Regions from separate parts of the Mesorhizobium sp. M0615 genome, predicted to be linked through region 1. Evidence: predicted binding sites of a transcription regulator. Region 1 holds the regulator's gene; each other region holds the start of a gene.
The links. Region 1 encodes LexA, which represses DNA repair genes until DNA is damaged. Its sites were predicted from a motif close to TGTTCNNNNTGTGTTCNG; they were not measured.
Positions count from the first base shown of each region.

Region 1 (3,277 bases):
GCGGCACCCAGCGAATTGCCGTCGAGATAAATTACGCCTTGCGGTAAGACAAAGCGTTCACGCATGGAGCGCAGCGGATCGGCGGCATCCATTGCTTCGATTGTAGCGAGATCGGGTGTCGTGCTCATGATCCGGCGCCCCTCCATGGACAAACGCGCGCGGCGGAGCCTGCCGCCGAAACATGCCGGCGATCTTGAGTGGTCGCCCCTTGAGCTGTCAAACATTATATATAATTCTTCCGTTGAAAGGCTTTGATATATAATGATCAGCCGAGCATTTATGTCTGATGGATCACGATGTTGGATGACGAGCAGACCTCGAAGACGGAAGCGGCCTATCGCGTGCTCAGGCGCGATATTCTTGCGACCCGGCTGGCGCCCGCGGCGCCGTTGAAGCTGAGCACGCTGCGCAACACCTACGGCATCGGCTGGACGCCGTTGCGCGAGGCGCTGTCGCGGCTGGAGGCGGAACGGCTTGTGACCGCCATCAGCAACCGCGGGTTTGCGGTCGCTTCTGTCTCTCGGGCGGAGCTCGAGGATCTGGCGCGTGCGCGGCTGGTGGTCGAACTGCCCCTGCTGGTGGAATCGATCGAGAAAGGCGACCGTGAGTGGGAAGACGCGGTCGTTGCCGCCCACTATCGTCTCTCACGGTGCGGGTCTGTTCTCGACGATCCATCGGATGATGCGGTCGACGCGTGGTACGAAAAACACGATGCCTTCCATGCGGCGCTGCTCAGTGCCGCGACATCCAGCTGGCTGCAGCAGTTCAATGCGACGATTTCCGACCAATTGCATCGCCATCACCGCTTTCTGGGTCTGGCCCCGACGCTGCGCGCCGCCGCCGGCCGCACGGATGGACACCGGAAGGCCGTGGCGGCCCTGCGCGACGCCGTGGCGATCGAACACCATACCGCCCTGATGGAAGCGGCCCTCGATCGCGACGTCGAACGTGCGAAAACTCTGATGACCGCTCACATCGGCTACACGCTGCAGGTCTATGCCCAGAGCGAACCCGGCGCGGATGCTGCGCAGCCCCGTCCGAAAAGGAAGCGGCGATCATAGCCGACGACGCAGGCACTTTGTCTTCGTTTCACCCCGTTGCCGGCAAATGGGCAGGCGGCGCTCGCAGCGCCGAACGTTACGCTGAACAAAACGTCAACACATTCATTAAACTTTAAAAGGTTGCGGAACACAACTGGAACAGATAGTGTTTGTTCTGGGTTTGTTTTTTCCGATTCTGGTTTCAGAACCCTTGGGGGCCGCGATGCTGACGCGCAAACAACATGAGCTTCTGATGTTCATCCATGAACGCCTGAAGGAGAGCGGAATCCCGCCGTCCTTCGACGAGATGAAGGAAGCGCTCGACCTCGCCTCCAAGTCCGGCATCCACCGACTGATCACAGCGCTTGAGGAGCGCGGTTTCATTCGCCGGCTGCCGAACCGGGCGCGCGCGCTGGAAGTGCTGCGGCTACCCGACTCGATCGCACCAGGCCTCAACGCGGCGAGGAAGTTTTCGCCGAGCGTCATTCAGGGCAGTCTTGGTCAAGCCGGCCAAGGGCAAGGCGGCCAGGGACAAGGCGGGATGGGCCAAGGCGGTCTCGGCCGCCAGATCAAGCCGGGCTCGCCGTCGCGTTCGATGTCTGCCGGCAATGACGATGCCGTTTCCTCGATTTCAATCCCGGTGATGGGACGCATCGCCGCCGGCGTGCCGATCGACGCCATCCAGCATCAGACCCATTCGATCTCGGTGCCGCCCGACATGATCATGGGCGGCGAACACTACGCGCTCGAGGTCAAGGGCGATTCGATGATCGAGGCCGGCATTTTCGATGGCGACACGGTCATCATCCGCAATGCCGACACAGCCAGCCCCGGCGAGATCGTGGTGGCGTTGGTCGACGATGAGGAAGCGACCCTGAAACGCTTCCGCCGCAAGGGCGCCTCGATCGCCCTGGAAGCCGCCAACCCGGCCTACGAGACCCGCATTTTTGGACCGGACAGGGTGAAGGTGCAGGGCAAGCTTGTCGGATTGATCCGGCGCTACTGAGCCGGCTTGGGTTTGTACTTTTCACGCTGGTTGTAAGGCGGCAGGCCGCGCGCTTCGCGGGAGAAGCGGCGCTGCTCGTGCCAGGGGCGATACGGCTTGTCGACGGCGAAGCGGATGGTTGGCGCTGCAGCTGCCGATTGCGGATCGAAGAAGACGGCGGCGCTGCCGTCGCGGGCCAGCTGTTTCTTCGTCACGACCAGCACCAGCGGGTCGCGGCACGGATTGTAGGCCGTGGCGTCATCGATGACGATCAGGCTAGCGAAGGCACAGGCCGGCCGCGCCGTCTTGCGGTCTTTGGCAAGGGCTACAATGGCTCCGGAAGGGTGTCGGGCGATACAGAGATCGCCCATGCAATAGAAGGGCGACCCGGGCGGCAGATCGAGCGGATCGAGATCGAACCGCGTATCTGTTGCCTCGAAAATCTCGGGCGGGATAATGGTTTCGGCCCGCAGCGCCCGTTTCCAATTGTCCGTGGTGAATTCGTTGGAGCGTTCGCGGTTGAGGGCGAGTTCGCCGCCACCTATCGGCATGGCCACCAGATGTGCGTCCTCGGATATGAGCACGTCGGGCGTAAGCACCTGCGGCACCGTCAACAGGCCGGCCAGCGCGAAAGGCACGGCCGCCAGCCTGAGCCAGGTGGTGGCCATGGTGGCGATGACGAGGGCGACCGCCACCAACAGCACCGAGCGGATGGAGATCAGCCCGACGGCGTCGACCGGCGAGCGCTCGGAAATCCAGGCCGATATAGCGATCATCGCCATCAGACCCTTGCCCATCACATAGAGGAACGGCCCGTCGGCGCCGAACGGCATCGCCAGTGCGCTGAGCACGGCAAAGGGCATGACGATCAACGAAACAATCGGCATCACGGCCAGATTGGCGATCAGGCTGAGCGGCGACACACGCTGAAAATGCCAGATGGCGAACAGCAAGGTTGCACTGCCGGCGATGATCGAGGTCATGGCGAGGCCGCCCATGGCCAGCGCGAATTTTCGCGACAGGAAGCCGACGAAGGAGCGCTTTGCCAGCGGCGTTCTCACCTTGTCGGCGCGGTAATCGGCCCAGCCGGCATAGGCGCCGACAAGGGCGGCTGTGGCGGCAAACGACATCTGGAAGCTGGGACCGACCACCTCGTGCGGCGACACCAGGATGACGGCAATGGCGGAGATCGCCAGATTGCGCATGGTGAGCGCGGCACGATCGAAGAGTACCGCGACCAGCATGACCGCTA
Region 1 covers NZ_JAMYQI010000018.1:82,563-85,839, forward strand. Annotated here, with positions in the region: gene kynU (kynureninase) at 1-128, opposite strand, end outside; gene NKI46_RS26765 (GntR family transcriptional regulator) at 297-1,061, shown strand; gene lexA (transcriptional repressor LexA) at 1,264-2,046, shown strand; gene NKI46_RS26775 (ComEC/Rec2 family competence protein) at 2,040-3,277, opposite strand, start outside.

Region 2 (3,277 bases), on a different contig from region 1:
GAGAGCGATCGTCATCGTCAATGCGCTGGATGACCGGCCGCGGTTCAACCGCGAGCCGGTCCCGATGGACTATGATGCCGAGAACAAAGAGGGTCGCATTGCCCGGCGGCAAGCGCGCTGGATGCCGGTCGAGATCCGCTCCGGCCTCAGCGGATGACCGGTTCGCCGTGGAAGCGGCGGCGCGAGGGCGGCGAGACGCCGAAGCCGACCTCCATCATCAGCCGTGGCGTGGTGGACGGCACGGTGCCCATGTGGAAGCCGAACGGGTCCTCGACGAAGCCGAGGCCGGCCTCGCCGGTCAGCGTGACCGGGCTGTCGTCGCCATAGACCTTGAGCACGTCTTGCGCCGGATGGCCGACCAGCAGCGTCAACTGGTGCTTGAGGCTGCGCCTGTTGTGGCTGCCTTTGACATAGACATGCGGGCCGGTGCCGGCATCGCAGGGCTTGAGATAGAAGAAGAATTTCAGCATCCGCCAGTCGTCGAGATCGAAATGATATTTGCCGAGCGAGGCAAGGTTCTTGTCGGCGTCGGAAGCCTCGCCGGTCGGAAAGCTCCACCAGACACGCGTGGTGATCAGCTTTGCCTGCCCGCCCAGATAGTGCTGGGCGATGTCGAGCAGCAGCGGGTCGTTCTGGATGGCGAGTGCCGCCTTGCAGCCGAGGATGCGCTCGAAATAGTGTCCGCTGAGCAAAGAGCGGCCGAACCGCTTCTCGGCTTCTGCGTGTTCTCCGGGCATGAATTCGAGCCGGCGGTCGAAATTGCCGAAGCACGGCGTGCTCTGAGCAAAGCTGGCGATCTCTTCGTGGATTGCCTGCGGAAGGACCAGTCCGGAGAACAGGCCATCGGCGCGCAGCGCCGCGACGATCGACTTGAGGTCGACGCCCCTGAACATCGTCGCTCCGGCACTCTGCGCGGGGCGCGCGGCTTTGGCGCCAAGCCAGTGCAGTTTGCGCGCCGGCATGGTGCGGGCAAGCACGAACATCGGCAGCCATGCGGGATTTTCGCGCAGGTCGGACAGATAGGTCGGGATACGCACCGCGATGCGGCGTAGCAGGCTGCCGTTGCGGGCAATGGCCTCCAGACTGGGGGCGCCGGATTTGTCAGGGGACGAAAGGTTCATCGGGGTCCTCAGATATGAACGGCAGCAACGACGACGCGGCGCTTGCTTACCGCTCCGGCACTACCCAAACCCGATATCCCGCATCAACGGAATGCTAATCCCGCGTCAGCTTTTGTGCAATGCACAATAGGTTTTTGCGGCGAAAAAGCCGGACGGCGCAGCGGACAGTGTCAATTCCGGGGGGACGCCGACGCTGCCCCTCATCCGCCCTTCGGGCACCCTTCTCCCTGGGAACGGGGAGAAGGGAGAAACATCACTTCTTCGGCGCCAGCCAGATTTCGGCGTCGAGCCGCCTGGTGGCGAGACCGCGCGCAAGGGCTTCGGCGCTGTGCGCGTTCTTCGACAGGGCAGCGGCCTGGCGCTTGCTGATGACCAGCCCTTCGGCCAGCGCCCGGTTGCCCGAAAACACCCGTGACAGGAACGGCGTGCGGCTGCCGCGCGCACGGGAAAAGCGCGCCGGCATGGTTTGCCGCGCCGTGTGAGCGACGACGTCGTCGATCCAGCCGTCGGCCAGCCTTGCGCCCGGCTCGAGAAACAGCAGCCAGTCACCCTTCGCCTGCCTGATTCCCGCGCCGATGCCGCCGGCGACGAAATGGCAGCCGGCATGATCGGCAACCCGATGCGTCTGGTCGGTCGAGCCGGTGTCGCAGACGATGACATCGCGTACCACGCCCTCGACCGCGCCGCCGATCAATGAGGCGAGCGTGCGGGCAAGGCCTTCTTCGTCATCCCGGGTTTCGATGAGAACGCTGAGCATTTTTAGCCGAATAGCGGAAAGCCCGGCGCAGCGCCAGTTTTGCATGGTCCAACTAAAAAGTTCTTGCTTTGTTCTCATCAGCGAAATAGGATTATTTTCATGAACAGAGCGATTCGACAGCCAGCCGACAGTCCTTGGGAAAGGGCCAAAATGGAACATATCGTGCGTGCGGACATTGCTGCTTTCGGAGCAGGGCGAGCCGAGATGGCCAATGCGATGATCGAACAGAGCGGCATGCGCGTCCGTCCGGATCGCAACCGCGGCCGTTCCGCTGGCATCAACCCGTCCGGCCGGTTCGAGCCGGTCAGCCGGCATGTGTTCGACGACGGCTGGAATTCGCTGGAGGAATTGCCGCCGTTCAAGACCGAAGTGCAGGTCGAGAAGCCGCGCACCATCATCACCCGCAACGAATCGCCCGACATTTCCTTCGACCGCTCGATCAACCCCTATCGCGGCTGCGAGCATGGCTGCGTCTATTGTTTCGCCCGGCCGACGCATTCCTTCATGGGCCTGTCGCCTGGGCTGGATTTCGAAGCGAAGCTGTTTGCCAAGCCGGATGCGGCGCGGCTGCTCGACAAGGAACTGTCGAAGGATGGCTATCAGCCGCGCACCATCGCCATCGGCACCAACACCGATCCCTACCAGCCGATCGAGAAACAATACCGGATCATGCGCGAGATCCTCGAAGTGCTGGAGGCGCGCGGCCATCCGGTCGGCATCGTCACCAAATCCCATCTGGTGACGCGCGACATCGACATATTGTCGCGCATGGCCGAACGGGGCTTGGCCAAGGTGGCGTTGTCGGTGACGACGATGGACCGCATGCTGGCGCGCACCATGGAGCCACGCGCGTCGACGCCGACCAAGCGGCTTGAGGCAATCCGGCAGCTTTCCGATGCCGGCATCCCGGCCTCTGTCATGGTGGCGCCGATCATTCCCGGCCTGACCGACCAGGAGATGGAGCGTATCCTCGATTCGGCACGCGCCGCAGGCGCCCGCGAGGCCGGCTATGTCATCCTGCGCCTGCCGCTCGAGGTGGCGCCGATCTTCAAGGACTGGCTGCTGCGCCACTATCCCGACCGCTACCGGCACGTGATGTCGCTGATCCGTTCGATGCGCGACGGCAAGGACTATGATTCGGAATGGGGCAAGCGGATGAAAGGCGCCGGCCCCTATGCCTGGCAGATCGGCCGGCGCTTCGAGATCACGGCCAAGCGGCTCGGCCTCAACGCCGAGCGGCGCACGCTCCGAACCGACCAGTTTGTCGCCGCCGCCAAGGCGACCGAGCAGCTGATGCTGCTCTGAGAGTAGCGCCTGCCCTGCCCTCGTGGTTGGCAGGCGACCCAAGAATCCCGTCCGGCCTGTCCCCCGGCCTGCAGACGGTGCCCTCCCGGTCTTG
Region 2 covers NZ_JAMYQI010000015.1:13,996-17,272, reverse strand. Annotated here, with positions in the region: gene NKI46_RS24570 (GFA family protein) at 1-157, shown strand, start outside; gene NKI46_RS24565 (hypothetical protein) at 147-1,121, opposite strand; gene NKI46_RS24560 (glycosyltransferase) at 1,375-1,878, opposite strand; gene NKI46_RS24555 (PA0069 family radical SAM protein) at 2,029-3,183, shown strand.
Region 2: a site for LexA is predicted at 1,937-1,954, ahead of NKI46_RS24555 (PA0069 family radical SAM protein). Genes of this name have one in related genera too.

Region 3 (3,277 bases), on a different contig from region 1:
GTCGATGAAGATTTCCGAGCACGGCCCGCACGGTCCGGTGTCGCCCATAGCCCAGAAATTGTCGGAGGTCGGGATGCGGATGATGCGGTCATCGGAGAAACCGGCGATCTTCTTCCAGAAGCCGGCCGCCTCGTCATCGGTGTGATAGACGGTGACCAGCAGCTTGTCCTTGTTCAGCCCGAACTCCTTGGTGATCAGGTTCCAGGCCAGTTCGATGGCGCGCTCCTTGAAATAGTCGCCGAAGGAGAAATTGCCGAGCATTTCGAAGAAGGTCAGATGGCGCGCGGTGTAGCCGACATTGTCGAGGTCGTTGTGCTTGCCGCCGGCGCGCACGCTTTTCTGCGCGGTGGTGGCGCGCGAATAGGACCGCTTCTCCAGGCCGGTGAAGACGTTCTTGAACTGCACCATGCCGGCATTGGTGAACATCAGCGTCGGGTCGTTGCGCGGCACCAGCGGGCTCGAGGCCACGACCTCGTGGCCCTCCTTGCGGAAATAGTCGAGGAATGTCGACCGGATCTCGTTCACGCCACTCATGAGTGCTGCCTTTTCGCGAAAACCGCCGGCACGGCCGGCGGACACTGGTCTCTGGTTTTTAGAAAATCGCCTTGGCCTTTTAGCGGGCACGCCCTACCCTGTCCAGAAACACGGAATTGGGCCAATCCGGCAACTGCCAAGCCGGCTTCACGCTGCCCAAAAACGAAAACCGCCGGCGCGAAGGCCGGCGGTTTGAAACGCAATACTAAAGAACTCGGTTACTTAAGCATCGGGTAATAGACCGGATTTATGGCCGAACTCTGGCCGTACCCTACATGGCGCCGGATTCTTCCTCGAAGCCGTCGTCGCTTTCGCCGCGCTCGGGGCCGCCATTTTCAAGAAACTTCTCGGCGATCAGCCCGGCATTCTGCCGCAGCGCAAGTTCGATCTCACGCGCCGTGTCGGGATTGTCGCGCAGGAACAGTTTGGCGTTTTCGCGACCTTGGCCGAGACGCTGCGAATTGTAGGAGAACCAGGCGCCGGACTTCTCGACCACGCCGGCCTTGACGCCGAGATCGACCAGTTCGCCGGTCTTGGAGACGCCCTCGCCATACATGATGTCGAACTCGACCACCTTGAAGGGCGGCGCCAGCTTGTTCTTGACCACTTTGACGCGGGTCTGGTTGCCGACGACCTCGTCGCGGTCCTTGACCGAGCCGATGCGGCGGATGTCGAGGCGCACCGAAGCGTAGAATTTCAGCGCGTTGCCGCCGGTCGTGGTCTCGGGCGAACCGAACATCACGCCGATCTTCATGCGGATCTGGTTGATGAAGATGACCATGGTGTTGGAGCGCGAGATCGAGGCGGTCAGCTTGCGCAGCGCCTGGCTCATCAGACGCGCCTGGAGACCGGGCAGCGAATCGCCCATCTCGCCTTCGATTTCGGCGCGCGGCGTCAGCGCCGCCACCGAATCGACGACCAGCACGTCGATGGCGCCTGAACGCACCAGCGTGTCGCATATTTCCAGCGCCTGCTCGCCGGTGTCCGGCTGCGAGATCAAGAGGTTTTCCAGATCGACGCCGAGCTTGCGGGCATAGACCGGATCGAGTGCGTGCTCGGCATCGACGAAGGCGCAGATACCGCCTTTCTTCTGGGCTTCGGCAACTGTGTGCAGCGCCAGTGTCGTCTTGCCCGAGCTTTCCGGCCCGTAGATCTCGACGATGCGGCCGCGCGGCAGGCCGCCGACGCCAAGCGCGATGTCGAGGCCCAGCGATCCGGTCGGCACGGTTTCGATCTCGACGACCTGCTCGTTGGCGCCAAGCCGCATGATCGAGCCCTTGCCGAAGGCGCGCTCGATTTGCGACAGCGCCGCGTCCAGAGCCTTTGATTTGTCCACCGCTTTGTCCTCTACAAGCCGCAAAGAATTCTGAGCCATGATACATCACCCCTTGGTCGTCAATGAAGGCCGGACAATCCGTAATCCCTGCCCATTTTGTACTACTTTTGTTCTCGTTTGGCAAGAGGGGTCAAATATCTGAAAAGCAATCTTTATCCGGATCTGTTCTTTTTTTGTCTCATGGTTTCGTTTCCGGATGTATCACCATTGGGCCAGACGCGCCGGCTGTTTCGATCGGCCGAATCGCCGGCTTGCCTGCGAAGCTCCGCCGCACAGCGTAGCGCTTGTGCGGCTCGAATAACAAAGGTCATATCGCCGGCATGGTGAAATCAGCAAAGATACTGGCGGTGGGCGGCGCCCATATCGATCGCCGCGGCCAGGTGTCGGGCACGTACGTGCCCGCGGCGTCCAACCCCGGCACGATGCGCGAGGATGTCGGCGGCGGCGTCTTCAACGCGCTGCGCAGCCTGGTGCGGCGCGGCGTCTCGGCCTCGCTTTTGTCGGTGCGCGGCGGCGATGCCTCGGCCGAGACGGTTGCGCGCGCCATCGCCGACTCCGGCATTGCCGACCTGTCGGCGGTTTTCCTCGACCGCACGACGCCGAGCTACACGGCGCTGATCGATCGCGACGGCGAGCTGATCACCGGCTTTGCCGATATGGCGCTCTACGATTTGGCGTTCCCCAAGCAGATCCGCCGCTCCAAGGTGCGCGAGGTGGTCGCCGAGGCCGATGCGGTGCTCTGCGACGCCAATCTGCCATCAACGGCGCTGGAGCGGCTGGTGGGGCTCGCCGCCGGCAAGCCGGTGTTCGCCATTGCCATTTCGCCGGCCAAGGTGGTGCGGCTGATACCGGTGCTGAAGGAACTCGCGCAGGTCTTCATGAACCGGCGCGAGGCCATGGTGCTGGCCGGCGTCGATGCCAATGCCGCGGAGCGCGAGATCGTCGACGGACTGCGCTGCAGCGGCCTCACCAGTGGCGTGGTGACGGCGGGCGATGGCCCGGTGCTGGGATTCGACGAAGCCGGCGCCTTCTCTATCCTGCCGCCGGCGCCGAGAAAAGTCGCCGACGTCACCGGCGCCGGCGACGCGCTGGCCGGCGCCACCATCGCTGCCCTGCTGCGCGGCCTGCCCCTGCGCCAGGCATTGCGCGAGGGCGTTGCCGCCGCCACGCTGGCCATTGAAAGCGCCGACGCGGTTCCGGCCTTCACGATTGCGACCTTCACTGAGGCACTGGCTCTTGTGCCCGACGCGCAGGAAATGGCATGAGGGCGGCCAATTGCCACTGCCGGAGCGCGACGTCCAAGCGGACGCGCGGATCTCCGGATTGGAGACCATCATGACACCGCAAAGCGCCCGACCCTTCATCGACATCCACGCGCCCGTGGCCGAGGCGCTCGCGGCTGGCCGC
Region 3 covers NZ_JAMYQI010000011.1:280,270-283,546, reverse strand. Annotated here, with positions in the region: gene alaS (alanine--tRNA ligase) at 1-534, opposite strand, end outside; gene recA (recombinase RecA) at 806-1,909, opposite strand; gene NKI46_RS21545 (carbohydrate kinase family protein) at 2,191-3,135, shown strand; gene NKI46_RS21540 (pseudouridine-5'-phosphate glycosidase) at 3,206-3,277, shown strand, end outside.
Region 3: a site for LexA is predicted at 1,968-1,985, ahead of recA (recombinase RecA). Genes of this name have one in related genera too.